One region of the Planococcus sp. ANT_H30 genome, then DNA from elsewhere that is predicted to be linked to it. Evidence: riboswitches for the same ligand, from Rfam matches in the RefSeq annotation. Region 1 holds a riboswitch; the other holds the start of a gene.
The links. Region 1 has a riboswitch for FMN ahead of FQ085_RS00535 (ECF transporter S component). Riboswitches for the same ligand answer to the same signal wherever they lie in the genome.
Positions count from the first base shown of each region.

Region 1 (15,867 bases):
TTGGTCATTGACTGTCAGTTCTACCGTGCTGTTTGTAATGCGATCCACCATTGAATCGAACAGCATCGTAATTTCACCTTTTCTCACTAAACCATCAAATTCCGGCAAAATCCACGGCTTGATACTTTTGGAGTAACTCGTGCCGTGATAAGATACTGTCACTCTACTACCAGCTTTATGTAAAGCTAGAGCCGCGTCTACAGCCGAATTTTTACCGCCGATTACTAACACATCTTGATCAAAATAGGGATGCCCCTCTTTGAAATAATGCATCACTTTTGGCAGTTCTGCCCCTTCAACTTCAAGCTTATTTGGCTGATCGTAATAGCCTGTTGCTGCTATTACATATTTCGCCTCGTATTGAGCTTTTGAAGTGACCACAGTAAATAGTTCATCTTTTTCAACACGTTCCACGATTTCGAACGGCCGCACTTTAATACCACTTCTTTTAACCACTTCCCGGTAATAAACCAAAGCTTGATTTCGTTTTGGTTTCCGTCCTTCTATAATAAAGGGCACATCGCCAATCGCTAGTTTTTCACTCGTACTGAAAAAAGTTTGGTGTGTTGGGTAATTGAAAATCGCGTTGACGATATTGCCTTTTTCAATAACTACTGTTTCCAATCCACGTTTCTTCAATTCGATTGCGGTCGATAACCCACAAGGTCCACCGCCAATAATAAGCGCATCTACATATTCCATTTCAAACCATCTCCTGTACTTTATTCTTAATTAAGAATAAAGGACTCTGCTACTTTATGACAATTTTTTATCTTTTCTAACTGCAGGCGTGATTGTTAGCACATGATATTCTGCCTGTGCACCCAGTCTCAAATGCAGAGTCGTCGTACCAAAACCATTACTGATTAATTCAATTCGGTCCTTCTTTATTTTCATTGAGCCCTTATCGAATAAACCGAATGGACCAATCCGAATTTGACCGCCGTGCGTATGACCAGCCAGCAACAAATTGGCTGAATATGGTCCTTTTACTTTCCAAAAGTCAAAAGGTGTATGTGAGACAAACAACACAGTATCGTTTTCTTTAACATTTTCGAAAGCATTTTTGAATCCGTTCGGTTTATAGGCAAAATGATCAAGTCCGACCAACCTCAACTGTTCATTGCCAAACAAAGCTACCGACTCATCCTCTAGCACAATTACATCAAATTGATTGAAAATTTCTCTGAGTTTATTTTCATCTACTTCCCGGTCGTTATTGCCCCACACAAAATACACAGGTGCACAAGCACGTAAGTTTTTTATGTTTTCTTGAACCCGTTCAAGCGGTACGCCTTTTTCTACTAAATCGCCGCCGATTACAATCACATCGACAGGAAACTTGATCAAGTCTGCTTTAATGACTCTCCTATGGATATCAGCAATAAAAAGAAGCTTGAACGGTTCGAATGCTTTGTCTGTGGGTAATTTAACCGTTTGCTGGATGAGCTTTTCTGCAAAGGCATTGCGCACCATCACTAGCAGAAAAGCGAGCGCTGCCAAAGCGATTTTCATTAAATATTTCATGTAATGATTCCTTTCACAAAGAACAAAAAAACATAAGCAAGGCTTATGTTTTTTTATCTTATTTTGCTATTTGTCTTCTGCGATGTCCAATACTCGGAAACCAGATTTCTCAAGCTCTTTGACAAAACGATCGATATTGTCTTTCTTTTTAATCTTTAGAACGATGCGACGAACCATTTTATTGGTTTCATCAAAAGTAACAAGTGAAATAACCGACTCTTTGTATTTCTCGATAATCTCTCCCAATCGTCCAATACGCCCTTCTGATTCTACTGAAGTGAACGTAATACGATAGCCTGACTGGTTCATCCCAAAGGCACTTTGTAATTGATTGACAATATCAAAGCGAGTAACAATTCCTAAAAATTGATGTTTTTCAACTACTGCAATAATTGGAAAGTCATTTAATTCCATTAATGCTTTTTCATAGACATCATTGATGCTCAAATAAGTGTCTTCATTCACGATTACATCGCTGACCTTAGTTGAGCTAATAAAATCTTCTTTTGTTTTTCCTGAATAGAAAAACGCACGATAAGCATGATACCAAGTGAAGATTCCTTTGTACTCAGTGCCTTCAACTACAGGCAAAGCATCAATTGTGTGTTTTTCTAGTAAATCAAAGCCTACTTGTACCGAATCGTCCATTTTAACTGCATAACATTTTTCTCTTTCAACCATTACACTTTTAACAAACATTTGCTCGCCCCACTTTCTATGATGTTACTGTTATTCCCTAATTACCTACTTGTTAATCCGTCGAATGGCTTAAGGTAAAACCAAAGTTTGACCCGGACTAATGCTATTCGAACTCAAGCCATTAGCTTGTTTGATTTTTTCTACCGCTGCTGCTGCTCCTGCCGCTCCGTAATTATTTACTGCAATACGGTAAAGCGTTTCGCTAGATTGTACTACGTAAGTCTTACCATTAGCACTTGGTATTTCCTCTTTTTTATCTGCTTCAGCTTGTGTTTCTTTTTTCGCCTGTGCTTCAGCTTGTGCATTAGCTTCCGCTTCTTTTTTCGCCTGTGCTTCAGCTACAGCTTTGGCTTCTACATCAGCTTTTTCTTTGGCGGCTACTTCTGCAGCAGCTTTAGCCTTTACTTCAGCTTGTGCTTTAGCTTCCGCTTCCGCTTTTTCTACTTTTTCTTTTTCAGCGTCGGCCTGTGCTTTTTCCGCCTTGGCTTTCTCAGCTTTGGCTTCTTCTACTTTGGCTTTCTCAGCTTTTTCTTTTTCTTCATCAGCTGCAGCAACAGAAGATTGGGATGGTTGGGCATTCATCTCAAAACTCACTTCATTTTCTGCAGGTTTGGCTGTCAATGAATCGTCGGGTTCAAATACGAAAGCTACATAAATCAGCAAAGAAACCGGAATTAAGATAAATATAAAAAATAATGCAGGCATCAAAAGATTTTTAGTTTTTTTAGTTTTGGGTTTTTGTGCCTGTCTCTGACCCGCTCTCGACAATGCCGAATTTTTGTCCACCGATATTTCCTGTCGATTCTTTTCAATCGACTCATGATAACTTTGATTCCCCATACATGACTACCCCTATCTGTACTAATATATCTATTATGACGAAAAAAGGCTCATTTGTAAATGACAGTTAATAAGATTCTTACATAGGTAATATTACACTTAAACGGTCTTGCCATTCAAGTGGCAATCGCTTTTCTTTCGGTGAAGAAAAGGCTTCAAAAATCTGATAATCAATTCCGTCGTTAACGCAGCAGTTGGTCGGTTTATCTATTAGCTGTTGATCAAAGCATTCGATGATATAACTCCGCAGACAAGTTTCGCGCGAAATCAATTCACGAATTTTTACCGCTTGTTGCCTTTTTCCTTTTCTCAGCAATTCCATTTGCTTGATAACACCATCTAAAGGCAACTTTGTTATCCAATAAGCGATTACTCGAAAAGCTGTCTCCCGAACGATTCCTTGATCGATTAAATAAGTCGCAGTAGCTCCTTTGCTATAAACTGCTTCTATCTCGTGCTGTGTTGGCAAATCATCCATCACTAAACTTTCGAGCAATACCTCGTCCCCTTGTGCATACAGTAAAGTAGCTAAAGCCGGTTTATCATCTCTACCAGCTCTTCCAACCTCTTGCACATATCCTTCGATAGAAGTCGGCAGTTGAAAGTGGATGACGTGACGAATGTTCGGAATATGAACACCCATGCCAAATGCATTTGTGGAGCAAATCCATTGCACTTCTCCGTTTTGAAATTGTTGCTGGACAAAAATGCGATCTTGGTGCTCCATACCCCCATGGTAAAAAGCTGAAGAAATTCCTTGCTCTGTTAAAAGCATAGACAGTTGCTGGGACTTTTTTCTAGTTCCTGCATAGATAATACCGGGACCATTAAACTTCTGAACAAATTTTTTCAAAAAATCTACTTTTTCACGACTGTCATCAAATTTTTTCAAATCATACACAATGTTTTTTCGATCCATCGGATGACAATACACAAACGGCTTTTTCAAAGCTAAATACTCTTTTATTTCTTTGGTGACTTTGTCCGTAGCAGTTGCCGTCAGTGCCAATACTTGAGGGGAATTCAAAAAAGGCAAAATTTCTGAAATCCGCAAGTAATCTGGTCTAAAATCAAACCCCCACTGCGAAATACAATGTGCTTCATCAGCAACTAGCAGCGAAATTTGTATCTGCTTTAATTTTTGTTTAATAAACGGTTGTACAAGCATTTCTGGGGATATAAAAATGAATTTATAAGAGCCGAGCTTAGACATAATTTTTTCTTTGTCTTCTGGCTTTAAAAATGAGTTGATGGCTACTACGGATTTCTCTCCCATTTTTTTTAATTGAACCACTTGATCTTGCATGAGAGACAATAAAGGTGAAACGATTAAGATACTTCCTGGTAAAACTTTAGCAGGCAATTGATAACAAATAGATTTGCCCATTCCAGTTGGCAGTAGCGCAATAACATCCTCACCTGCGACTACTCGCTCGATAATTTCGCGCTGACCAGGACGAAATGAAGAAAAACCATAGCTTGAATACAATAATTCGTCGAGATTCATCTTCGTTCCCTCCTAATCGCTAGCGCAAGACGTATTTGAAAATAACTGACTTCAGGTAAAAATTCTTTGATTTCACGTAATCTTTTCGTTTTTTGACGTCGGCTTTCGGCAATAATTGCCTCGTACTGTTCATGACCCACAAATGGGATATAGTTAAAATAAGGATCGTTCATTGCCAATTCGACCACATGATCTTCGATCGTACTGGTTTTTAATTGGCGTAGTGACGCAATTTGTTCCAAGCTAAATCCTCTTTCGAACAACTTTTCTGTGCGCTGCGCTGTTTCGGTCAAGGAAGACTGCTGAATAATGCCTTCCATGAGACCTACTATCAATTGAGGCTTGGACTGTTCGATCACTGCCATCCAACCATGCAAAGCTTCTACAGTCATCAATTGAACATCCAGTAAGGATAGTTTTTTAGAATCGGCAATTTGCTGCCACGTTAAGCCACTTATCGCAAAACCCGTTAAACGCTCGATCAAAATCATTTTATGTGTTTCAGAAATGTCCGTTTCGGCTAATGTAGTAAAGAGTTCTTTTTTAAACGCTTGAACTACAGCTAAATCACGAAACTGAATCCGTTGCAGGTATCTTTTCACCCAATTTTGCACTTCTTCATTACTGACAACGGGGTCAAAGCTTTTTACGCGTTGACTGACGTGGGACAAAGTTTGAACAATTAGTGACAAGCGACTAAAAAACAAATTTTCGTTCCCTCGGTATTTCCAACCATTCAACGACGACGGGGCAACACTTAACTTTAACGCTTTTTCGGATAGTTCAATAACTTGTTCATTTGCTAGTAAATAACCTTGCGAAAACAAGCCTTGAACTACTTGATCGTAAGCTTTCTTATCCAGTTTTGGCAACACGCCAAAATAAGGATAAAGGCCGAAATAACCAATATCCTGTATCGTCTGCCCAGACTTCTTTCCTTTTATCAAATGATAGGGAGAAGAGACGGTTCGCTGCCGATCGACAGTCTTCATAATGGCTAAAATGAGTTCAGTAACTAACAAGCTTGCTCCCCCTAACGGTTTTAGGTTGAAAAACTGTTCAAACACCTTTAGAATAAATACGATAGTATAACTGAACTTGTTCGGAGATAAAGGAGTGGAAAACAATATGGCTAAGTATACCATTGTCGACAAGGATACTTGCATCGCTTGTGGTGCTTGTGGTGCTGCTGCACCTGACATTTATGATTATGATGACGAAGGAATCGCTTTTGTTATTTTAGATAATAACATGGGAACAGAACAAGTTCCAGATGAACTCGAAGAAGACATGGAAGATGCATTTGAAGGCTGTCCAACAGATTCGATCAAAGTTGCAAATACATCTTTCGAAGGCGATCCGTTAAAATACGAAGACTGAATCAAAAAAGAAGGCGTACTGGAGAATCCCTCCAGTACGCCTTCTTTTAATTTGTGCTAATTCGAATTCCGTCAAATCTACACGGCTGTTTTCGCTTTTCTTTATCCAGACTCAACCAGCCAGATTTTAGGGTCACAAGCCACACTGGCTATGCGGCTGAAAAAATGCCGCTTCGCCAGTGCATCTTGTGCCCGTCAAATCTACACGGCTGTTTTCGCTTTTCTATATCTATGATAAATAATAGGATCTTTGCTTTTCGATCCATGTGTGCATGCTGCTGAATACTAGCAGGACGACCGAAGTTAACAATAGACCTTTGATTAAGTTAAATGGTAATATCCCTAAGACAATTGTGCCAAATAACGCATTGCCCGTTTCAGCAGGCACATTTAAAAAGTACGTATACATTGGCAAAAACACAAAATAGTTTAAAACACTCATACCAATCGCCATAGTTAATGTTCCCACAGCTAAGCCAAAAATCATGCCTTTTTTATTCGCTACTTTGTGGTAGATAGCATAAACCGGAAGGATAAACAGCAAACTTGTTATAAAGTTAGCCATATGACCAACAGGTACACCTGTCGGACTTCCTGCAAAAAGCCAATCCAACACGTTTTTGAAGAATGCTACTAAAATCCCTGCAACTGGCCCCATCGTGATGGCTGCAATTAATGCCGGTACGTCACTAAAATCCACTTTCAAAAAAGCCGGTAATGCAGGTAACGGAAAGTTAAAAAGCATCAATATAAATGAAATACTGCTTAACATCCCAATCACAATCATCGTTTGTAACTTTTTGTTCTTCATATTCCTCTCTCCTTGTCGTGATTCACCAGAAGAAAAGCTTGGACCCAACATTTACATATAAAATCCCTTAAGCACTAGTACTTAAGGGAGAAAAGGCACACTTAATAAGCGTTCCGTCTACATGTAAACGACAAACGTCCGCACCTTCACCTTCTCCCATCCAGACTATACTGTCGGCTTTGGAATTTCACCAAATCCTGCGTTTTACGGCTCGCGGGCTTATGAACAGAGTTCAATTACCGCCGGTAGGGACTTTCACCCTGCCCCGAAGATGAATCGATATTTTGTTATAGCCTAATCGTAGTATAAAAAAGAAGCGTTGTAAACAAATTTGTTTACAACGCTTCTTTTCCTTATTGTATTGGCCATTCTAATAAATTAGGCGCTAGTGGAACGGGTAATGGCTGAGTAAAATCAAACCCGTTCCAACTATCAGACTGCAACCCTTTTACTGCTATTTTTTTATCAAAAGAAGCTGCAGTCAACGCCAAACTTTCAATCATTCGAACTGCTTCTAAACGATCCATTGTTTCTAAATCGACTGAGCCCTCAAAATCAATTTGCACCAAATCTCCAGTTTCTGATAGTTGGAAATCCACATTCCGTGGAATTGTAGCACGATAAAAGTCGTTTGGGCTTTGCGCAAGCGCTTCGATTGCTTCAGTCGCTGAAGCGAAAAGTCTATCGTACCCTGGAGCGAGATAAATTTCGCCATTTGTCGTTGTAAATGAATAATAAGCGACTTCTCTCTGTTTTGGACTGATTGCTTCTACAGATCCTACCTGGGAAAATTCTGCTGCAGAACCATCTTCGTTGACTACTGTAATTTCAGCGACGTCTGGAAAAGTCGCCGAAAGTGTATTGAAATACACGCCTATACTTGCAGAAGCCAAATCGTATTGGTGATCCTGCGGCAAGATGTGGCGTATTCCTTTCACCGTTTTTTCTAAATTACCTAGATAGGGGTGGTACTCATCAAAGCCTAATTGCGTTTCGTCAATATCGTCTGCATATTGCTGATACAATTCAAGCGATGATGGTATTAAATCTCCAAATGCTGCTGTTATCTGATTTTCTGGAACAAGAAAAGAAACGGGCACCACGTTAGCATTCTCAGTTAAGCCGATCGTCATTAATGTCTGGTTTCCAATCGTTTCTTCGTAAACTGAAGTTCGCAACACTTCATCTGCTTGCGCTACAGAAAATTGATTTGATTCTTCAGTGCCGGATCTTTCAGCTTCAGACGAACTATCAGCTTGCTCTGAATTGTCAGTTGATGTTGCTACTGATTCTTCATTTGAACTGTCCTTATTTTGAGCAGCATCCAAGCCATTTTGACCGATAATGGAGGAGACCAGCATACCAAAGGCAATAAATGCCAATGCCGCTACAAGCAAGGGCAACCATTTTTTCGGATGCTTTTGACCTTTCTTTTGATCAACCAACTGACTGTAAATTTTTTCTTTTGATCGATTGTCTTTTATTGAAGGGAAATCATTTAACAAATCTTCGATGGATTTATCGGTCCATTTGTCATTTGACATTGTCGTCTCCCCCTTCCCTAGCTATTAATTTTTCACGTAATGCTTTTATTGCACGATGTTGTGTTGTCTTCACTTTTCCTTCAGTCCAGCCTAAAACTTCTGCAGTTTCTGCGATCGACAAGTCTTGAAAAAACCGCATTATGACGACCATTTTCTGATCTCCTGTACACGTATCCAATGCTTTATAAAGAAATATTTTATCTTCATTCAATAAGGAAACTTCTTCTGGGAGTTTTTCAGACGACACCAATTGTTGTGTTTCCCAATCAAAATACGCCATCGAATGTTTTGTGCGTACTGCTGTTTTCCGAAAATGATCGATTGCCACGTTTTTTGCAATCGAAAAAAGCCATGTCTTTTCTGAACTTCTTCCTTCAAAGCGATCGTATGCTCGAAAGGCACGAATATACACTTCTTGCATCAAGTCTTCTGACACATGCCTATTTTTCACCAGATAAATCAAAAACTGAAAGACATCCTGATGAAATTCATCGTACAGTCGATGGAAAACGGAGTCATTCAATATACTCCCTCCGTTCTTAAGATTAGTCGTCTTCGTCTTTAGAAAGTTACATATTTTTCAAAGGCAGTAGGAAGGCAAAAGAAGTTCCATGCCCTTCTAAGCTTTCTGCGTATATTTTACCTTCATGGGCTTGGATAATGTTACTAGCGATGGCTAAACCTAGTCCTGTGCCACCTTTTCCAAGTGTTCTCGCTTTGTCTGCTTTGTAAAAACGCTCAAAGACAAATTCTAAATCTTTTTTTGAAATACCTATCCCGTTATCATTAATTGAAATTTTTGCGTACTCCTGCTGTTGTTCGACACGAACTACGACTTGTCCGTTTGCAGGTGTATGTCGTATAGCGTTATCTATCAAATTTGTCATGACTTGTTCAATTCGGTCTTGATCCATCTCACTAGCTGCCCAATCATCGATTGTCGTTTCAAACCTTAATTGAACGTCGTTTTCTTTGGCAATTTGAGAAAACTTCAATGTCATCCGCTCGATTGCACTGTTCAACTGAACAATTTCTTTATAAAGTCGCATGTGGCCTGATTCCAAACGCGCCAAATTCAGCAAGTCAGTAATCAATCGACCCATCCGCTGCGATTCTTCGTAAATAATTCTGGTCATTTCACGTCGTTCTTCTTCCGATGCCCCAACATCATCTAAAATCGCTTCACTATAGCCTTGAAGCATCGCAATCGGTGTTCGCAACTCATGTGATACATTAGCAATAAAGTCTTCTCTCAGCTTCTCTAGGCGATGCTGCTCTGTCATATTGTGCAAAACAGCGACAGCTCCCCGTATCGATTCGCCACTATATAAAGGACTGAAACTAATGGCGTAATAAGCACCTTCAATTTCGAGTTCTTCTTCAATTTCTTCTTCTAGACCTAGTACATGGTCAAGCATATGAAGCATTTCAGGCGGCAATGGCTGCGCTTTAGTCGAACCATTTTTGAAAATCCATTGCTGCAGTAATTTTTCAGCCGGTGGATTGCTCAACAAGATGGTTTTATCTTGGTTAAAAGTAATGACCGCATCGGCCATTGATGTCAGAATACTTGATAATTGTTCTTTTTCCTGATTGATCACTTCAACATGATGCTTTAATTGACGGCCCATTTGATTGAACGCTGTAGCCAATTGACCAATTTCATCACTAGAAGTTGCCTTGACTTTTGTATCAAAATTTCCTTTCGCTAACTCAAAAGCACCTTCTCGCATTTTGCGGAGAGGAGAGGTAATCCGTGAGGATAAAAAGAAAGCAAAAAATGTTGTCAATAAAAGTGCGATAAACGCTGATAGAAATACAATATTAGTAGTTCGTTCTGCAGTGCGGTCCATCACTTCCAACGATTGATAGATAAATACGACACCATGGCGGTCTTCACCAGTCTTTAACGGACTAGCCATGACAATATACGATTCCAGACGATTTTGTTCTGTTAGTGAAGGCAGGAGCATTTCTTTCATCACTGTTTCACTTGTCTCAAACACTTTTTGAAAAGAGGGTTCATTTAATATTTTTTCTCGGGTTTCAGCGCCATTCAATCCGTCATGAATGTAATAGCTACTATCGAAAGGCTCTTCAGCAATTACAGCATTGGTTTCTTGCCCAATAATATCCTCTATAATTTCTAACGAACTGGTCACTTCTTCATGATCATTAAAAATATTCGCAATCATATTGGCTTCACTGTTCAACGCTTCTTCCACTGTTTCACTGTGATAGTTTCCCAAAAACTCTAAAAGTAGAACTGTCACAATAAAAAGGACAAAGGAAACGAGAAGCAGGATCGTAATCCACAGCTTCCCGACAACACTATTCCATATTCTATTCATTGCCGACCTCAAATTTATAGCCGACGCCCCACACAGTAACAATCATCTTCGCAGCCGATTCAGACACGCGATTCAATTTTTCGCGTAACCGTTTAACGTGTGTATCGACTGTTCTCAAATCACCAAAAAAGTCGTAATGCCAAACTTCTTTCAGCAAATGCTCACGGTCAAAAACTTTGTCTGGTGCTTTTGCTAAAAAGTACAATAATTCATATTCCTTTGGCGTTAAATTTACTTCCACACCATCAGCCGTGACACGATGCGCATCGTGGTCGATCGTAAGATGAGGGAAAACTACCAAGTCTTTTGAAGCAGTTGAATTGGATATCGGTGAATAGGCAGATGAACGGCGTAAAATTGCCTTAACACGCAATACTACTTCTCTAGGACTAAACGGTTTAACAATGTAATCATCCGCTCCAGCTTCAAAGCCTTCTACTCGGTTAGCTTCTTCTCCTTTAGCGGTAAGCATGATAATCGGTGTCATTTTTGTTTCACGCAATTCTGTAGCAACTTCTACACCGTTTTTTTCAGGCATCATTAGATCGAGCAAGATGCAATGATAATCTTTTTCCAAAGCCATTTCTAATGCTTGAACACCATCTTCAGCTTCTTCTACTAAGTACCCTTCACGTTCTAAATACATTTTCAGCAATCGTCGAATCCGCTCTTCATCATCTACCACTAAAATCGTAATCTCTTCAGACATGCTAACCCCTCCAACTTTCTTCTATATATGTATCATTGTAACGATAACTCTGTAAAAAATAAAGAAAAGCACCAGCATGTATCAACTCAGAACGCTCTAATTTACCTAATAAATAAAAAGCCTTTTCCGTTTCCGGAAAAGGCTTATCTGTTTATGCGTAAGAATGTAACCCGGCAATTATTAAGTTGACTGCTACCAAGTTGAACATGATGATCACAAAGCCAATAACAGCCAGCCATGCAGACTTCTCACCTTGCCATCCTTTACCTAAACGCAAGTGCAAGTATGCTGCATAGAATAACCAGGTGATCAATGCCCATACTTCTTTCGGGTCCCAGCCCCAGAAACGCGACCAAGCAATTTGTGCCCAAATCATGGCGAATATTAAGGCACCTAGGGTGAAGACTGGAAATCCGATAATTACGGCGCGGTAACCAATTTCATCCATCAGCTGCAGATTAACATTTTTAACGAATGGTTTCAGAATTGCAGCAATACGCTTTCTGAAAACCAGACGAATCAACCAATAAAGAACTGTCCCGACCATCACTGACCAAAGAACAGTCGTCAGTTTTGCAGCATCAACAATGGCGGGCGTTTCGACTAGTGGTGTCATCGCAGCGTCTGTTAACGCTTCGTATTCATTCATACCAAAAATGGGTGGCATTGTATATGTGATCGCGGCTTCTTTAGCTTCTTTATCGACATAATTAAATTCTGCTTCATAGCCTGTAACAGAAAAGAACGAACTAGCTAATACAAAACCAAGTACTAATACTAGTGAGTACATAATCGCTTCAAGCCAAAAGCGTTGCTTAGATTTCTTCGTAAGGTCTACTACCTTTAATAGGTAAATTAGACCTGCCGCGGCACTAATAGCTAAAATTCCTTCTGCAATAACAACCGTGCTGACATGAATTGCCAACCAGTTTGTTTGCAGGGCTGGAATAAGTGGACTAACTTCACTCGGGAACATACTAGCAAATGCGATGATCAGTAAAGCAACAGGCAGTACGATCATACCAAGAACCGGCGTTCTGTAGAGGAAGTACAAAATGACAAATCCACCAACTAACGTCATACCGAAAGCTGTTGTAAATTCAAACATATTGCTTAGCGGTGCATGGCCAGTTGCGCCCCATCTAGTAAAGAAATAGCCTAGATTGGCAGCAAAACCGATAAGGGTAATAATAATTGCAACATTGCCCCATCGTTTTTCCGATTTAAATGTTCCCTCTTTATTGCCTTTAACTGCTCCACCAAAAACGAATGTTGCAATTAGATAAGCAATAAATGCTACATATAATAGGTTTGAACTTATATCAGCTAATGTCATGACAATATTTCACCTTCCTTTTCTGCTTTCTCTGTTTTGTCGATTTCATCTTGCTGATCTGTGTAAGCAGGCAATGATGCATACTCAGCAACTTGATCAAGATCTTTCTTTAAGCCGAACCAGTTTTTATTGGTATGACCCGCAAGCAAGATCGTGCCATCCGCTTTCTGTTGAATCCAGAAACGTCGATGGTTAAAGTACATCCCCTGTGCCACACCAATCATGAAGATCAAACCGCCAAGACCAAGAATCGGCAAAGTGCTATCTTTCCGAACTGTAAGACCCGATACATCACGCGTTTCAACACTTTGGAAAGTCAGTTTAAAGTCATTTTCACCTAATGGTTCTACTGTATTTTGAATCGTAATGAAACTTGTTTCTCCTTCTGGTGTTTCAGGAGTAGTCAATTTCACCAAGAAGCCAGGATTGTTCGGCAATGGTGTTGCCGTTTGTGGTTCACCGTTTTCAAAGCCTGAAAAATCTGGGTAGTAACCAAGTAGTTCAACAGTCGAACCACCTTCAAGTTCGTAATTTTTTTCCGGATCAATCAAATCAATGGTCAGTTCACCAAGCGATTCTTCTGTTTTTTTGTTAGTCAAAGCAAATGTCATTGTTTTCAATTCATCCAAACGGTAATCCATTTGGTAAATCGCATAGCCATCGAATTTTAAAGGCTGGTTGACACGAATCGGAAATTCTTTAACAACCTCCTGACTATCAGCTGCTCCAGGCAATGCATCTTCTTTCTTCTGATACAAAATAACATCCGTTTGATAGTTTTTCGCTACCGTACCTACACGATCTAAGGCTTCACCGAAAATTTCTTCTTCGCCTTCACCTGAATAAGTTTCAAGTTCGAAGTTTTCGCTTTCTAGGTAATAGCCTGGCACTTCAGGAATGGCTCTAGTTTCACCTTCACGCAGCCATAAACTCTCATCGATATAAAAACCAGGAATCATGCGCAACATAACACCAAACAAAAAGATAATTAGTCCAATGTGATTGACGTACGGACCCCATCTGGAATAACGGCCTTTTTCAGCCAGCAATCCATTTTTATCCGTACGAACATTGTACTTTAACTCTTTTAACTTTGTTTCAGCTTTTTGTAGCGTGTCTTCTGAACCAGGTCCCTCAGCGTAAATACGCTGTTTTTCCATAAAACTTGGATGACGCAGAACACGCTGTTTTTTTAGTGATTTGTAAAGCGGGACAAAACGATCTAAGCTAGCAATTACTAAAGAAATAGCAAGCATGCCCACTAAGGCGATAAACCAATAAGAACTGTATAAGTCATGAAATCCAAGAGCATGATAAACCCGCCCTATACTGCCATAAGTATCTGCGTAATAATCCTTTATTGTTGCTTCCGTATTTGCCGGAACAAACGCTTGCTGCGGAAGAATCGTACCAATTGCTGCTGCTACCAGCAAGATAACAATAATACTGACGCCCACTTTAACACTTGAAAAGAAGTTCCAAATTTTATCAATAATAGATTTGTTATACGTTTGTGAACGTCTTGCCGTTCCTTCATAACGCATGTCCACCAGTTTGCTCTTTTGATCTTTTTCAGTCAAAGACCGCCCGCACGATTCACAAAGTTTCGTACCCGGCGGATTTACATGACCGCATTGACATTGCAAATTCTCCATCCCAAAAATCTCCTTAGTCAGGTTTAATTTCTTCCATAAACCCTTCAATATCCTGTTCGGTCATTTCACCTGTAATGATGCGCTGAATATTTCCTTCCGGATTAACAAGCACTGTAGTTGGCAATGGCCTGATGTTATAGGCCGTCATCACACTTTTTGTTTTATCAATCACTACTGGAAAAGACAAGCCGTATTGATCCGCAAAAGATTGGACTTCAAAATCCGATTGAGCAATGTTTACTGCAAGCACTTGAACGCCTTGGTCTGAAAAGACATCAAATTGCCGATCCATAGCTGGCATTTCTTTCGCACACGGTTTGCACCACGTACCCCAGAAATTCAAAAAGACACCTTGACCTTCATAATCTGATAATTTGTGATTATTGCCTTCAAGATCTACTAAAGCAAAATCAGGAGCTTTATCACCGACTTTAAGTACACTGACATCTTCAGCTGTTGCACTGTTGTAGATGGTATAACCTATAGCAGCTATTAAAATCGCCAAAATTGCCGTTCTCATCACAGCTCGTCTTTGCTTCTTGTTGTTGTTTTTCTTCTTTCCTTGCTCATCCATGCTTGTTCCTCCTTCGAGGTATATTAGACAAACCTAATTATAACAAAGTTTAAACAGTCACAAGTCTGGAGTTTTGAAGGGTTTGTGAACGTTAGACGCGTTTGCCTGTATCCGCTAATACACGCAATAATTTGACTTCATGCGAAGAAAGTTCACGTGATTCACCAGCATTCAAGCCGTGTAGAGTTAGAAAAGCAAACTGCTCACGACTCAATTTCTGAACTGGGAAGCCAATTGCTTCAAACATTCTACGGACTTGGCGGTTTCTTCCTTCATGGATGGTAATTTGCACGATTGCCTTACCTGTCTTTTTATCACCAGACAGTAGCTTTACTCTAGCAGGTGCTGTCATGCCATCTTCTAGTTTGATGCCACGTTCTAGTTTTTTCAAATCGTCTCTTTCTGGAATCCCTTTTAAGCGAGCTACATACGTTTTATCAATTTCGAACTTTGGATGTGTCAGCATGTTGGCAAATTCGCCATCGTTCGTCATGATCAGTAAACCAGATGTATCATAATCTAAACGCCCGACTGGGTATATCCGTTTTTCAATATCTGTGAAAAAATCCGTGACAACTTTCCGATTTTTATCATCAGAAACAGCGGAAATGACACCACGTGGCTTATACAGCAAATAATAGACCTTCTGCTCTTTTTCAAGCTGAACGCCTTCTACTTCGATCTTATCTGAACTTGAAACTTTTACGCCAAGTTCTTTAATTGTTTTTCCATTGACTCTTACTTTGCCGTCCAAAATCAATTGTTCTGATTTACGTCTTGATGCTACACCTGCGTGTGCAAGTACTTTCTGTAATCTTTCCATAAATAAGTTCACCTCATTAGTATTTTTTTCGAAAAGCGTACGCGCCTGATGAACACAGGTGCTGCAGCCAAACAAGCGAAAACGGAAATGTGTCTCGTTTCTTGTTTAACCG
Region 1 is NZ_VOBJ01000001.1:94,273-110,139, forward strand. Features, by position in the region: gene FQ085_RS00500 (YpdA family putative bacillithiol disulfide reductase) at 1-702, opposite strand, end outside; gene FQ085_RS00505 (metallophosphoesterase) at 757-1,527, opposite strand; gene FQ085_RS00510 (CBS domain-containing protein) at 1,594-2,226, opposite strand; gene FQ085_RS00515 (LysM peptidoglycan-binding domain-containing protein) at 2,296-3,066, opposite strand; gene FQ085_RS00520 (RecQ family ATP-dependent DNA helicase) at 3,146-4,573, opposite strand; gene FQ085_RS00525 (YpbB family protein) at 4,570-5,595, opposite strand; gene FQ085_RS00530 (ferredoxin) at 5,702-5,953, shown strand; gene FQ085_RS00535 (ECF transporter S component) at 6,182-6,763, opposite strand; FMN riboswitch at 6,908-7,040, opposite strand; gene FQ085_RS00540 (hypothetical protein) at 7,117-8,307, opposite strand; gene FQ085_RS00545 (RNA polymerase sigma factor SigX) at 8,297-8,884, opposite strand; gene FQ085_RS00550 (ATP-binding protein) at 8,877-10,658, opposite strand; gene FQ085_RS00555 (response regulator transcription factor) at 10,651-11,367, opposite strand; gene ccsB (c-type cytochrome biogenesis protein CcsB) at 11,519-12,703, opposite strand; gene FQ085_RS00565 (cytochrome c biogenesis ResB family protein) at 12,700-14,358, opposite strand; gene resA (thiol-disulfide oxidoreductase ResA) at 14,372-14,932, opposite strand; gene FQ085_RS00575 (pseudouridine synthase) at 15,024-15,755, opposite strand.

Region 2 (15,867 bases), 920 kb from region 1:
GGGAAGCATAGCTGGAGAACGAAAAAGCGGGACAGCCACTTTGCTGTATGTTCGACCACTTTCTTTTTCAGCTTATTTTCTAAGCAAATGGTCAGTCGCATCTGTTGTTTCCTTGGGTAGTGTCTGGCTTGGCTTTCTGGCGGGCTATTACTACACATTCCTTTTTTTTGGAGAAGTTGGATTTGGCAAGCTTGTTCAACTAATGGGAACTTATAGCATTTGGGTAGTGCTCATTCTAACGATTGTTTTAGCAGCAAGCGCCGTTTCACCAAATGGTGGAATTGCAGCGGCGGTTGCATTTGCAATATACCTGATCTTGCAATTAACGGATAGCTTATTCGGTACGACTTGGTCGATTTCACCGGTGAAAATCCCACAGTACGGAGCGGCTTGGTTAACGGGATCTTCCGATGGAGGTAGTCTCGTAGGAGCTATAGGGATAGCTATTTTATGTATTTTTCTTTTAAGCGTTTTAGGTAGTGTGGCAGCACGAAAAAATAAAGCCAAGACCAAAGTTTGAGTTGCCACTCACCAATCTACTGAGAAACTTGCACGTTTTTTAGTACAACGAGTAGCATGGATTAAAGGAGTGGGAACAAATGCTACATCATGTAGAACTCAATGTTTCAAATCTAACTGAAGCTAGGTCATTCTATAGCGAACTGCTACCACTACTGGGCTATGTATTATTTCAGGAGTGGGAACAAGGGTTCAGCTACAAATCAGGTCCTACCTATCTTGTTTTTGTTCAAACACAAGAGGAATTCTTACAAACGTCTTTTCATCGCAAAAAAACCGGATTGAATCATTTGGCGTTTCATGCAATTTCATGTGCGCAAGTAGACGAAATGACTGAAAAAATGAGACAATTGGGTGTGCGAATTTTATACGAAGACCTTCATCCCTATGCAGGTGGACCAAATTGTTATGCAGTTTTTCTAGAGGGACCTGATCGTTTGAAAATCGAAATTGTAGCACCGATTTAAGTAGATTAAAAGATGGAGCCGACTCCAATTGTTCGAATGAGAATTGAATAGAGGTTAGTTTATGAAAAAAATGATCGGACTTATGTTGTTAGTGTTACTAGTGGGGAGTGGCATTTGGGTCAGTAACAAGTGGGTGCAAACTACGGAATACACGGTAGCTTCTAAAGAGTTGCCAGTTGCTTTTGATGGAGCAACTGTTGTTCAGGTATCGGACTTGCACAATGCCACCTTCGGAAAAGATCAATCTTCACTGATTGAAAAGGTATCGGCAGCCAATCCGGACGTCATTTTTTTGACGGGCGATCTTATCGATAGTAATCGTTATGATTTGGAGGCTAGCTTGGTGTTAGTTGATGCGCTTGTGGAGATGAGTAAAGTGTATTACGTGACGGGAAACCACGAAGTGGCTTCCAATAAGATTGAGGAAATAACAGCTGCGTTGCGTAAACGGGACGTCGTGGTTTTGGAAGATGAGCAAGTTGAATGGAAAAAAGCACAATCGTCAATCCAGATTGCAGGAATTAACGATCCTTTGACAGAGCCTGAGATACACGAAGACGAAGCTACACAGGGGAGTCTTGAGCATGCGCAACTGACTGACAATTTTACCTTGTTGCTAGCACATCGTCCTGAATATTTTCCGATTTATGCAGAAGCTGGAGTAGATGTAGTGTTTTCAGGACATGCCCACGGCGGACAAATTCGAATTCCTGGCCTTGGCGGTTTAGTTGCTCCAGGACAAGGCTGGTTTCCGAAAGTAACGGAAGGGATCTTTGACAAAGATCAATCGAAAATGGTTGTTAGCCGTGGCCTTGGCAATAGTACTTTTCCCGTTCGTATTTTTAATCTGCCTGAAATTGTCGTAGTGACATTGAAGAAAGAGTAAAGCAAAAGTCGACGCAGCTTTTCTTTCTTCAATAATCATCTGACCATCTTTTTGAATCTAGAGATGCCTGATAGTCTGAGATAATGAACGCAAACAAGGAGGTCTACTTAACGTGATTAAAAAAAGAGAAGTGACATTGCACCGCTACTCCTCCAAACGATCAATCGGTTACGATTTGCCAACACATCAGCTGGAATTTACACGATTGCCTATAGAAATTATTGAAAAAGATGCCAACGATCCGTTAAAGCATTTTATTATTATTAAAGCACGCGGAGAAGATGCCGGTTTTTTCGAATTGGATGAATCGGAAGACCGTAAAAAATATTCGAACAACCCAAAAGCCTTATTGTTGAGAGGGTTTTCTGTGAATCCAAAATATCAGGGGCGAGGAATTGCGACAGGGTCTATCTATGCACTGCCAGAGTTTATGGAAATGGAGTTTCCAGATTTTGATCAAGTGGTGCTAGGCGTCAATGCGCGTAACATCCCTGCACAACGCTTGTATCAAAAAGCGGGATTCGAAGATACAGGTAGACGAATTATGCGCTCTAAAGGAGAGCAACTTGTAATGTCTTTATACACCAATAAAGCCAAGTGAGATATCGTTTCTCACTTGGCTTTATTGATTTTTTAAAAGAATCACGTTTCTAGGGCTTCCAGTTTTTTATCCGAAATAAAGATACTTATGCAAGTTGCAGCCTGGATTAAAAGGCAAAGTACAGCTAGGGCAAATAGATGCACAGGCTAAATATTCATCGATAGTAAGTTCATGCCCACAGCTCCCGCACAGCACTGCTTTTTCTTGGAACCGGTCTTTTGGCCAAACTTGGTGGTTGCCACAGCCTATAGCTTGGTGGCATTCGAAGCAGGGGAAGTATTGCTGACAGCAAAAAAACTTGATGGCAATTCGATCGATGGCTGAATGGTAATGAGCACAACGTGTTTCCGCATCTACGCTGACGCCTTTCACTGTGTGGTGATGAGACATAGTAACTCGTCCTTTCTGAAATGGCGATATGCTTTAAAATAGACAGTTGTTTGAGGGATATAGAATTCGAGTTGGCTGGAGTTCGTCGGAAATATCAGCTAAATTTATATGGTTCAGTTTCTTTCTATGCTACTATTAAAAAGACGAAACTACGAATCTAATTCTTCGGGGCAAGGTGAAATTCCTTACCGGCGGTGAGCAGGAAACTGCAAGTCCGTGACCCGGTTGGACGATGGCAAGCATAGGCCACTATGTTTTAAACGTCCAAACGGTGGAGCTGGTGAAATTCCGGCACCGACAGTTACAGTCTGGATGGGAGAAGAATTTAGAGATCGGCTTCGTTATGTGCCTCTTCTTTTCAATGTGTTGAAATTGAAAGGAGGAATTTGTATGACCAAACACCTTTATCAGGGAGTAGTCTCTGGAAATACAAGTCAACGGTCTTTAACCCTGCTCATTCTCTCAGTGGAAAACGAGCTTCTTCAAGGTACGAAAAATGGCCGTCTACTTGGCCAACTTGATAAAGAAGCAGGGCACATTGTGTTATGGATTCAAACCCTTCTGAAATATTCTTTCCTCACCACCCATACGCCCCATGGTGGAAAGCACCCGAAAACTCGTAAGACCCCAATTGAATACACTTTAGCGAACAGATTGGAGGAGTATGCCTAAATGTTTACAGGTATTGTTGAAGAACTTGGACATGTTGCCTCAGTTCGCTCTAAGCCACAAGCAATGGAGTTAACCATTTCCTGTGCGCTAATTTTAGAAGACGTTAAGCGCGGAGACAGTATTTCCATTAACGGAGTTTGTTTAACTGTATCGACCTTTACTTCTAATACTTTCACAGTTGATGTGATTCCAGAAACGGTCAAATCTTCAACGATGAAGGAATTGAAAGCAGGTTCCCGGGTAAATCTTGAACGCGCTATGCCAGCTAATGGACGTTTTGGCGGTCATTTTGTTAGTGGACATATTGATGGCGTCGGCGTTATCCGATCTGTGAAAAAAGAAGCAAATGCGATCACTAAAACAATCGAGCTTGAACCTCAGTTGTTGAAGTATATGATGCTAAAAGGATCGATCGCAGTAGATGGTACTTCTTTGACTATTTTTGCTGTTAGCCATAATACTGTGACGATTTCTCTTATTCCGACGACGCAAGAAGATTCGCTATTAGGAGAAAAAGGCATTGGTGAAAAGGTCAATATCGAATGTGATTTATTGGCAAAGTATACCGAGCGAATTCAAACAGCAGAACCGAAAATCAGCAGAAGCTGGCTAGCAGAAAACGGATTTTAAAAGGAGGCGCAACACAGATGTTTTACACGGTAGAAAAAGCCATTGAAGATTTAAAGAATGGTAAAGCCATTATTGTCATTGATGATGAAGATCGAGAAAATGAAGGCGATTTTGTTGCTTTGGCAGAATTCGCTTCACCTGAAATCGTCAATTTGATGGCGACCGAAGGAAGAGGTTTGATCTGCGTACCACTTGCCCAATCAATCGCCCAAAACTTACAAATTGGTCTAATGACGGACCATAATACAGATGAGTATGGTACTGCTTTTACAATCAGTGTGGATCATAAAGATACGACGACAGGCATTAGTGCTTTTGAACGCTCTCATACAATTACAAGCTTAGTCAAGCCAACTGCGAAAGCAACAGACTTTAAACGTCCGGGTCATGTTTTCCCGTTGATCGCAAAAGATGGCGGCGTCCTTGAACGAACAGGACATACTGAGGCAGCAGTAGATCTAGCGAAGCTTGCAGGTTCACCTCCAGCAGGAGTTATATGTGAAATTATGAATGCTGATGGAACGATGGCGCGTGTTAACGATTTGTTACAAGTGTCAGAACGTCTCGGTCTTGGTATTTTAACGATTAAAGATTTAGTAACGTACCAACAAGAACAGCAAAACATGACAACTTATTAATCTACTAGAGGAGATGGACTTAAATGACGATACATTTTGAAGGATATTTAAATGGTGAAGGTTTACGAATTGGAATTGTAGTTGGTCGTTTTAATGAATTTATTACAAGTAAATTATTAAGTGGGGCAGAAGATGCTTTAAAACGTCATGGCGTTGGAGAAGAGGATGTATCGATTGCTTGGGTACCTGGAGCTTTCGAAATTCCGCTTGTAGCGAAAAAAATGGCGATGAGTGGAAATTTTGATGCCATTGTTACGTTAGGAACAGTCATCAGAGGCGCAACTCCTCATTTTGATTATGTTTGCAGCGAAGTCGCTAAAGGTGTTTCAAGAGCGAGTGACCATGCAGATATTCCAGTCATTTTTGGTGTTTTAACAACAGATTCTATTGAACAGGCGATTGAACGCGCTGGAACAAAAGCTGGAAACAAAGGTTGGGAATCAGCAGCAGGTGCTATTGAAATGGCAAACTTGATGAAAAAATTATAATTTATGACTCCTGAGCTTTTGCTCAGGAGTTTTTTTGAGGTTAAAAGACGAGATTTGGGGAATGTGATAGGTAAAGGAAGTGTATGATGGTTATAAAGAAGCGAAACATTCTAGGTTTTGAATTCGAACCAATGAAAATCACAAGAGGATGATGAGTATGGAAAAAACAATTTACTTAATTAGACATTGCCAAGCAACCGGACAGGCACCGGACGCGGACTTGACTGCAATGGGGCAAAAGCAAGCAGAAGAATTAGCAAGATTTCTTCAACAACGACAGATTATCCATTTTGTTTCGAGTCCGTTTACACGGGCTATCCAATCGATTGAACCGGCAGCAGACCAACAAGATTTACCGATTCGAATTGATGAGCGTTTGGCTGAACGAGTGTTGAGCTCTGAAGATTTGCCAGACTGGATGAAAAAATTAGAAGAGTCTTTTAATGATGACAACGTAAAATTCACTGGAGGCGAATCAGGGAAAGAGGCAGCAGACCGTGCCATGGAAGCATTGAGTGAAATGGATGACATGACTGCAGCGGTAACTCATGGCAATTTGTTGGGCTTACTATTAAAACGAATTGACGACGATTATGGGTTTTTGGAGTGGCAAAAGCTGACTAATCCTGATATTTATAAAGTGATAATAAAAGATGGCCACCTTTTTGCACATCGCGTGTGGAAATAAGTACATAGAAAAACCGGCAGTACTTTCGCTGCCGGCTGCTTAGGTTTAAAGTGTATTGCCTTCATTCGGAATTGGATTGTTCTTAAGCATACCGGCCAAATGATAAGTATTGTAGGCAAGTCGTTGAATCGCTGCTTTAGTAAACTCATTTTCTCTGCCAGCATCCATATAAGAAGCTCCAGGACCTGCTTCACCAACCCAATAAGCATCAACGTTCGGTGGAATGACAAACCCGATATGAGAAAGGGCGTAAAGAACGGATGCAGCAGCATGCTTAGCGCCGTCTTCGTTACCCGTGATTGCAACACCGCCAACTTTATTGTAGAAAACGGATTGTCCTTTATCATTGGTGACACTGCTACTGCCATAAAGACGTTCAATGGTTTGCGTAGCCAATGAACTTTTTTCTCCGAGCCATAAGGGTGTACCGATAATGACAATGTCTGCTGCCATGACTTTTTCAAATACTTTAGGCCATTCATCGCCTTCACCCATATCTTCTTGAACACCGTAAGCAACGTCATAATCGGCCAAGCGGACAATTTCTGATTCTACTCCTAGTTGATTGTAATGAACTTGAACATCATTGATGAAACCTTCTGTGTGAGAAGGGTCCTTTGAACTTTTTAGTGAAGTATTGATGAAAAGTGCTTTTAATGTTTGCATCGTATCGCTCCCTTTAGGTAGTCAGGTTCTAAAAATGACGTTAACAATCGTTTTTCCGATAGAGTGTTAAGCAAATCAGTCCACGCTTATGTAATAAGCATCAAAATAATTTGCACGATATCTTCTTGAACAACTGTAGAAAATAAGAGCCTGCTTATCATTAAGTCTGTCTTGCCTTGCATATACATTTAACTATTCCCTTTTTAACTAACTATATGCAACATTCAACTTTAAATGATCGTCTTTAGAAATGAGGTGTTTTAAATGAAGAAAACAGCTGTCATGCCATATATACTCATTTTTTTCTTATTGTTTATTAAAATAAGTGCTTTTCGCGTGCTCATTTTTGACGCGAAATCCTTTTGGCATATTGCTTTGGTTGAATTTCCACTATGGGCTTTCTTGCTGTCAGTGGTATTACTGGTAGCTCATAAAAAACTGTGGCAAGCAGTATGGATTTTTAACTTATTGGTCTCCATCATCTTCTTCACTGTCACACTTTATCTGCGCTATTATTCTACGATTCCTTCTTACTATGATTTACAACAAGCGACTCAGTCTAGCTCTGTCAGCAATACCATTGCGATGCTATCAACTCCATGGGATTTCTTGTTTTTCCTAGATGCTGTTTTGCTCGTATTCCTTGCTCGTCGTTGGAGAAAACCGGTGAAATTGCCGGCGATAAAACATATAGCTATTAGCATGGCGGTCATATCAGCAATATCAATTGGTTACGCTATCGAGCAGCCAGTTATTGACGTTTCCTATTTCGCAAAAGAAAACGGCTTTCTCCAATCTCAAGTAGTTCAACTGTATAATCGCTCGACCGATACGGCTCATGCCTCTTCGACTAAGTTATCGGAAAAAAAACTGGAGGAACTTAAAGGCAATAAATATGTGAAAGTGAGTGAACAAGAAAGTTTTGGAAGGGCTGAAGGACGAAACTTATTCGTTATTCAAGTAGAGTCTTTACAGAATTTCGTCATTGGCAAGACGTTGAATGGCCAAGAAATTACACCAAATCTTAATAACCTGTTAAGTGAAAGTGCTTATTTTTCAAACGTTTTCCAACAAATAGGAGCTGGTACGACTTCTGACGCGGAATGGATTGTTAACACTGGTTTGTATCCGCAAGGAATGATTCCTACAGCCAATAGTCTTTCAGGAAAGGAAGCACCTTCACTTGCACGAACATTGAAAAAAGAGGGCTACGGTTCTGCTACCTATCACGCAGATGATGTGACTTTTTGGAATCGTGACGTTCTTTATCCGGTTCTTGGTTATGAAGAGGTGTTCTCGATTGATGACATCCCGAACGTTAAAAATGTCGGTTTTGGTCCTGCGGATGAAGTGCTGTTTCGTTTTGCTGCAGATGAACTTCCACGCCAGCTCAAAACCTATGAACGCATTTACGCGAATATTGTAACCGTTACGAGTCATACACCATTTGAATTGCCATCATCTATGCAGCATCTAACTTTGCCAATTGAATACGAAGGCATGTATGTTGGAAATTACCTGCAATCAATTCGTTACGCAGACGAACAGATTGGTTTTTTCATTCAGGAACTAAAAGATCGTGGAATTTATGACGAATCCCTAATTGTTATTCTAGGTGATCATTCAGGTATGCATGGTACATTAGTGACTGAAGAAGACCAGCAGTTATTGAGTGACTTTCTCGGACATGACTACTCATTAAAAGATCAATTTACTATTCCGCTTATTTTTACTGGGGGAAACTTGTTTGAAGAAAAAGAACTGACGCGTTTGGGCGGTCAGACAGACATTATGCCAACTGTGTTAGCATTACTCGGAATTGAACACAATGCCCCGGTGATGGGACACAATCTGTTTGAGTACAAAAAGAATTTACTGGGTATGCGTTATTACATGCCAGGAGGTTCTTATATTCAGTCTGAACAATTGTACAAAGCGCCTGGCGCGAAACTGCCAGGTGTACTACACGATTTGAAAACGATGGATGAACGTAGAAAAAATAGTGATGCGAAAAAACATCGTAAAGATACAGAAACTTTGATGAACTATGCAGATACTTTGCTGACAGACTATATGAAGGACTAAGTTCGCTCGTCTAAAAAAAAGATTATAATAGTCAGTAGATGAGAGACGAGGGGGGCTGTCTATGGTGAAAGAATTCGAAAAAGAAGTGATGCACGCTATGGATAAGATGTTTGAAAATGAAATGAAGAAAGTCAATGACTCACTCAGTCAAGATCTGTTAATTTCCTTGATCGGTGAAGTGAATGCAGGAAAATCTTCTACCATCAATAAGATTATTGGAGCAGAAGTTGCGAGCACCAATCCGATGCCTGGAGAAACAGTTAGCGTGGATCCCTATAACATTCACGGGTTGGAAAACATTAAATTTATGGATACTCCCGGATTGAATGATCCTAATGACGAGAATCCTAAAAAAACCTTAGAGTTTGTACAGAAATCTGATATTGTGCTGTTTTTCTTAAACGCTGCCGGAACAGTATTTTCTGAAAGCGAAAAAGAGAAGTTTAATGAAATCGAAAAACACAATAAAGACATTTTGATTGTCTTAAATAAAATTGATGCGGCGGAAAACATACCATCCATCGTTCAATTCATCCAAGGACATACAGGTCATAAATACAAAGTCATTCCAATTTCCTCGAAAACAGAAGAGAATTTGGAGACTTTAAAAAAGGAAATTCTTTTTTTGCTCGAAAAGAAGGGGAAGGATTTGCTCTTCGCTAAAAGCTTGAAAGAAAAATCCTCTGCGGCTACGCGTTGGATTATCGGTGCTGGCGTTTCAGCGGGCGTCATCGGAGCATGACCTATCCCTGGATCAGATGTAGTACCGCTAACGTCTTTACAAGTCGGGCTGATTATCAAGTTATCGAAACTTTACGACAAACCGTTAACTAAAAAAGCAGCGAAAGACATGATTGTGATTACCGCGACACAAACAATCGGTCACACGATTTACCGGCAGGCATTAAAGTTCATTCCGGGAGCAGGATCTATTATTGGGGGCACAGTTGCTTCGTCCATGACGCTAGCACTTGGCTATGGTGTGAAGTATGCTTATGAAAATAACATGGCTATTGACTACGACATGATCGGAGACTTATTCGTAAAGCTGAAAAAACGTGAGAAAAAAGCCTGATGACTAAAAATCGCCCCTCTCCTGCAGAGGGGCGATTTTCAATTTGCTTGCGTCTTTCGAATTTGTCATTTACCTTTAGAAGAAAGGTTGGCGGAGGTGCGGGATGAAGATATTGGTTGTAGAAGATAATCCAAGTGTTAGTTCGATGCTGGAGCTGTTCTTTTCGAAAGAAGGCATTCAAGGTGAATTTGCAGCTGATGGACTAGAAGGCTACCAGAAATATAAAGAGGGCACACACGATTTGTTAATCTTGGATTGGATGCTTCCAGGAATGGACGGTATCTCATTGTGTCGCAAAATCCGTGAAGAAGGAAGCGCAGTTCCGATTATTATGCTGACTGCAAAAGATAGTGAATCTGATCAAGTGATTGGTTTTGAAATGGGAGCTGATGACTATGTCACAAAACCGTTTAGTCCGTTAACGTTGATGGCGCGTATTAAAGCAGTTACTCGCAGGACTCAAAAGATGGAAGCCACTTCGGATCTCATCGAAACTCTCCATTTTACTGTGAATAAGGAAACTCGGAGTGTCTTAAAGGATGCACAAGAAGTTGATGGTTTAACGCCTAAGGAATTTGATTTGTTGGTGTTTTTCTTGCAACACCCAAAACAAGTGTTCAGTCGTGAACAGTTATTGGAACAAGTATGGGGCTACCAGTTTTACGGTGATGAACGAACAGTGGATGTTCACATTAAACGACTTCGGAAAAAGATAAATGGCGGAGACAAGCTATTCCATACCGTATGGGGAGTGGGCTATAAATTTGAAGAACACGCGAATTAAATATTTCTATCAGCTGATTGCTAGTCATATGAGTATTTTGCTGATTGCTTTTTTGATTTTGAGTGTTTTGTTCGTTCGTTATGTAGATGACTTTGCGTATAACGAAAAAGCACAGGAATTGGAGAATTATGGTGAACAAATTATTGATGAGCTCGGTCACAAGCGACCGGGCACTAACTTGCAGTCATATGTCTCAATCTTAAAAGCACAAAATATCAGTTTTATCGTTTTTGATCAGCAAAGTCGTATTTTGTATCCGGTGTCTGGCTCTTTTCCACCTGTTGAGCTGACACCAAAAGAATGGAACGTTATTGAACAAGGCGAAACTCTTATCGTTAATCGTGATGTTGAGCGGTTCGATTTTACGGTAACATTTGTAGCGATGCCTTATTTTGAAAATGACCAATTGGCTGGTGGCGTCTTGCTTGCTTCCCCTGTTAGTGGGGTAAGTGAAATGATCGCTGAGTTAAATAAAACCTTGACCACTGCTATTTTAATTGCGTTTGCGATTGCTTTGTTGTTTAGTTTATGGCTTTCTAAAATGCATGTTAGCCGAATTCAGCGAATGCAAAAAGCGACTTCTATGATTAGTGAAGGTCATTATGATGTCAATTTGCCTGAATCGAATTTTGATGAGTTCGGTGATTTAGCACATGACTTTAACAAAATGGCTGCGAAGCTCCAGCAATCGAATGAAGAAATCGATCGGCTGGAAAATCGTCGCCGTCAATTTATGGCAGATGTGTCACATGAAATGAGAACACCACTGACCACCATTGCGGGCATCATGGAAGGGCTTCGTAACAACATGATTGAAGAAAGCCAACGGGAAAAAGGCATTCGTCTAGCGAGTGAAGAAACAAAGCGCTTAATGCGTCTCGTTAATGAAAATTTGGATTACGAGAAAATTAGATCTAATCAAGTCGTGCTAACAAAAGAAGAAATTGATGCAGATGAGCTATTAGAAATTATCCAAGAACAGCTTTATCAGCAGGCAAAAGATAAAGGCAATACAATTGTCATTCACACGAATCCAGGAGATATTATCTATGGCGATATGGATCGTCTCATTCAAATCCTGATGAACATCGTCAAAAATGCGATTCAGTTTACCGAAGGAGGTACCATTTTCTTAACCACTCATTCTGAACCCGACCACATGTCGATTATTGTTGAAGATAACGGGGCGGGAATTGATGTCGAGGAAATTGATTTGATTTGGCGTCGTTTCTATAAAGCAGATTTATCGCGCGGAAGTGGCCAATTTGGATTGGGCTTATCGATTGTTAAGCAATTGGTGACGCTGCATGATGGAGAAATTGATGTGGAAAGTAAAAAAGAGCAAGGCACGAAGTTTATTATCCGCTTGCCACATAAAAAATGACTTGGGACAAACAGTCTCAAGTCATTTTTTTGAAAAAAATAGTTGATTGTTAAAACTCTAGTCATAGTTTATTCATAATTGCTTGATAAGCTAGAGATAACAACTTAGGAAAAGAGGAAATAAGTATGAAAAAACTTTTATACATTGGAATTGGCGTACTAGCGGCAAGCGCAATTTTTGTGATGGTTGCATTTTCAGGGGACGACTCAGTAGCTTCAGTAGGAGATAAAGAAATCACCAAAGAAGCCTTGTATGACAAAATGGTCGCTTCTGCTGGTGCAGCGACACTCGACGCGATGATTTCAAACGAAGTGGTCAATCAAGAAGCGGATAAAGCAGACATTAAAGTGACTCAAGAAGAGCTCGACGCAGAAATGGCAGTCTATGAAGAAAGTTATGGTGGGGCGGAAGCACTTGAACAAGCACTGGCGTCAAGCGGAATGTCGATAGCAGATCTGGAAGACGAAATGAAAATTTACTTGAAAGTTGAAAAAATCGTCGGACCAGATATTAACATAACAGATGAGCAAATCAGTACGTATTTTGAAGAAAACAAAGAGTCTTTTGAACAGCCTTCAAAAGTTGCAGCAAACCACATTTTGGTAGGCACTCAAGAAGAAGCAGACGAAGTCAAAGCGAAGCTTGATGATGGGGATGACTTTGCCGAACTAGCAGCAGCATATTCTACAGATACAAGCAATGCTGACAATGGCGGTGCACTAGGTGAATTTGGTGCAGGAGAAATGGCAGCAGAGTTTGAAGCAGCAGCATTTAGTATGAAAGTTGATGAAATCAGTGAGCCTGTAGAAACGGAATATGGCTTCCACATCATCCAAGTGACTGGAAAAACAGATGCAGCAGATGCAAATTTAGAAGACAGCAAAGAACAGATAAAAGAAACTCTATTTGATGAAGCATTAAATACAAAATATGCTGAATGGCTAGCTGAAAAAATCGAATCATACGATATCGTCAATACTTTAACAAAATAGAGGAGGAGAACACATGGGGTATTATAATTCATCTGAACCTAAAGGAAACAAAAAAGGCTATTTTGCTTCAAGCTTTACAGGGTTACTTGCAGGGGCGTTGTTAGTAGGAGTCATTTTGCCGAGTGTGACTGATGGAGAAGTGGCAGGGACTGAACCGACGTCCACCAGTCAGGCGGTCAGTGGCTTGCAAACAACATCTTCAGTTGTCACTTCAGATGTAACGAAGGTTGTTGAGAATACAACAGATGCAGTGGTCGGGGTTTCCAATTTACAAGTAGCACAACAAGATCCTTTCGCTGCACAAACTAGTGAAAAAGAGCAATCGCAAGAAGCGGGTGTCGGATCTGGCGTCATTTATAAAAAAGATGGCGACACTGCATATGTTGTGACGAATAACCATGTAGTAGAAGGCGCAGAAAAAGTGAAGGTCACGTTATCAGATGGGACAGAACTTGATGCAGAAGTACTGGGAACAGATGTCTGGACTGATTTGGCGGTGTTGAAAGTTCCAGCTGCGAGTATCAAAACGGTAGCAGAATTTGGAGATTCGTCGGTATTACAAGCAGGTGAGCCAGTTATCGCTATTGGTAATCCATTAGGCCTGCAGTTTTCAGGGTCAGTAACGACAGGTGTCATTTCAGGAACAGAGCGCTTAGTGCCAATTGATATAAACCAAGACGGCACAGAAGACTGGCAGTCAGAAGTTCTTCAGACCGATGCCGCTATTAGTCCCGGAAATAGCGGGGGCGCGTTGATTAATGCACAAGGGCAAGTAATTGGCATCAACTCCATGAAAATCGCTCAAAGTGCTGTAGAAGGAATTGGCCTGGCGATACCGATCAATACAGCCATTCCAATTATCTCAGATCTGGAAACGCAAGGAACGGTAAGCCGACCATCAATGGGAGTTGCGATTTTGGACTTAGCAGAAGTCCCTGCACAATATCGCGGCAATCAATTGAACTTGCCAGCTGAAGTTGAAGGGGGCATCGTCGTTCAATCGGTAGTTGAAGGTTCAGGAGCGTCAACAGCAGGGCTAGAAGCATATGATGTCATTGTTGAACTAGACGGAAAACCAGTGAATTCTGTATTGGAACTTCGTCAATACTTGTACAACGAAACGAAAGTCGGAGAGACGCTGAAAGTGAAAGCTTATCGAAACGGAGAGCTTCAAAATTTTGAGCTGACATTAATGGAAAATAGCTAAAACACGAAGAAAAAAGGGGAGCTCTCAAAAAGTCATGCACAATGACTTTTGAGGGCACCCCCTTTTTATTATGGATAAGTTGAATTGCCTGAAAAAAATTAGTTAGAAACGCCAAACCAATCTGTTCCAATTCCGAAGCCGATGAGGATGAGAACCAGTATAACAAAGATGATAATACCGAGTTGCAATGGCTTGTAACCGGTAACTTTCGGTTCTTGTAATCCTTGTTTATCTTCAGGTGGACGGCGTTTTGCTTCTTCTTCGGTCTCTTTCATGTATTTCTTTTTGTCGTCGTTGCTCATTTGAATGCCTCCTCGAAGGTGCTAGTAGTTTTCTTTACCCTGTTAAGAAAAAGTTCAATCCATGAACTTTTCTTCTGACTGCAACTCACGTTGAGTGAGTTTCTGAGCCAGTTCACGACCGAAAAGCTGTGAAGATTGCGGATCGCGACCTGTTAGAATTTGTTTGCTCCCCCAGACCACATAGGCGTCGTGATTGCTCTCTTCGTGGTAATTGCCAATCTTCTTTAATTCATCTTCAAGGCTAAAAGGTAATAGTTCGACAACCTCTTTTGGTTCTTTGTTATTTGGGTAGCCGGTTACTTTCAGCCCTTCTAAAAGATGGCGACCGTCCCTAGTCTTTGTATAAACCAGTGGTGCCGGTCCGTGACAAACAGCGGATACAATACCGCCCAATTCATAAACGACATTAATCACAGCGTGTAAGTCTTCGTTGTGTGCTAAGTCAAACATCGCCCCATGTCCGCCAACGATCATAATGGCGTCGTAGTCGCTAGCTTTAACATCAACTATCGGTGTCGTCTTATCTGCCATACCTGATTCGTATTGCTTTTTGTAGATACCATCTGGATCGTAATCTTTACTTATACTGATTGGATCTACAGTAGGTTTACCGCCCTCAATAGAAGCAAGTCCGACAGTATGTCCTTCTTTTTCAAGCTCTAGTGCAGGAGCAAAAAGTTCTTCTGCCCACCATCCTGTTACGTAATTATGTTCTTCGTTTATATAGCCATTTGACAGTACTGCCAATACTTTCGCCATTCTTTTTTCCTCCTGTTTGGAAAAGTCTTTGTTCTTTCATTTACCCTGTAAAGAAATCCTGAAACGTAATGGATACAGAGTGTTTGGATTTGAGTTCGGAGATATGCTAGGATTATTACATGAAACGAGAGAAGAGGTAGATCACTTGAGAGAGTTAAACCAAAAAACCCAAGTGACTTTGCTTGAAGCTATGCTCGATGGCAGCAAAGTTGGGACAATTGTGACTGATCCGTCACAGCAGGACAATCCAATCATTTATACAAATAGAACCTTTATCGAAATGACCGGATATACGCAACAAGAAGTAATTGGGGAAAACTGTCGTTTCTTGCAGGGACCTGAAACATCAAAAGAAGATACTGAAAAAATGAAAAAAGCTATCGCCAATAAAGAAAAAGTGATTGTGACTTTATTAAATTATCGCAAAGACGGTTCTCCATTCTGGAACCGGCTAGTAATTGAGCCTGTCTGGATAGACGAGAAGCTTTATTTTATCGGCACGCAAACGGACATTACGTTAGAGCGTGCTCAACAACAGGCGATTATGGCGAACGAAGACGAGATTGAAAAATTGATGCTCCCTATTTTGTCCGTACAGGAAAATGTTGCGACCGTTGCACTTGTTGGAACTATG
Region 2 is NZ_VOBJ01000001.1:1,009,726-1,025,592, reverse strand. Features, by position in the region: gene FQ085_RS04815 (ABC transporter permease) at 1-520, shown strand, start outside; gene FQ085_RS04810 (VOC family protein) at 600-986, shown strand; gene FQ085_RS04805 (metallophosphoesterase) at 1,048-1,872, shown strand; gene FQ085_RS04800 (GNAT family N-acetyltransferase) at 1,985-2,473, shown strand; gene FQ085_RS04795 (CHY zinc finger protein) at 2,540-2,863, opposite strand; FMN riboswitch at 3,021-3,191, shown strand; gene FQ085_RS04790 (hypothetical protein) at 3,254-3,535, shown strand; gene ribE (riboflavin synthase) at 3,536-4,165, shown strand; partial or broken gene ribB (3,4-dihydroxy-2-butanone-4-phosphate synthase) at 4,183-4,791, shown strand; gene ribH (6,7-dimethyl-8-ribityllumazine synthase) at 4,827-5,291, shown strand; gene FQ085_RS04770 (histidine phosphatase family protein) at 5,449-5,979, shown strand; gene FQ085_RS04765 (flavodoxin family protein) at 6,025-6,645, opposite strand; gene FQ085_RS04760 (LTA synthase family protein) at 6,910-8,730, shown strand; gene FQ085_RS04755 (GTPase) at 8,792-9,472, shown strand; gene FQ085_RS18260 (hypothetical protein) at 9,581-9,805, shown strand; gene FQ085_RS04750 (response regulator transcription factor) at 9,909-10,589, shown strand; gene FQ085_RS04745 (sensor histidine kinase) at 10,570-11,973, shown strand; gene FQ085_RS04740 (peptidylprolyl isomerase) at 12,099-12,965, shown strand; gene FQ085_RS04735 (S1C family serine protease) at 12,979-14,172, shown strand; gene FQ085_RS04730 (hypothetical protein) at 14,271-14,474, opposite strand; gene FQ085_RS04725 (type 1 glutamine amidotransferase domain-containing protein) at 14,529-15,233, opposite strand; gene ytvA (YtvA family blue-light photoreceptor) at 15,379-15,867, shown strand, end outside.
Region 2: another riboswitch for FMN. It lies ahead of FQ085_RS04790 (hypothetical protein); the one in region 1 lies ahead of FQ085_RS00535 (ECF transporter S component).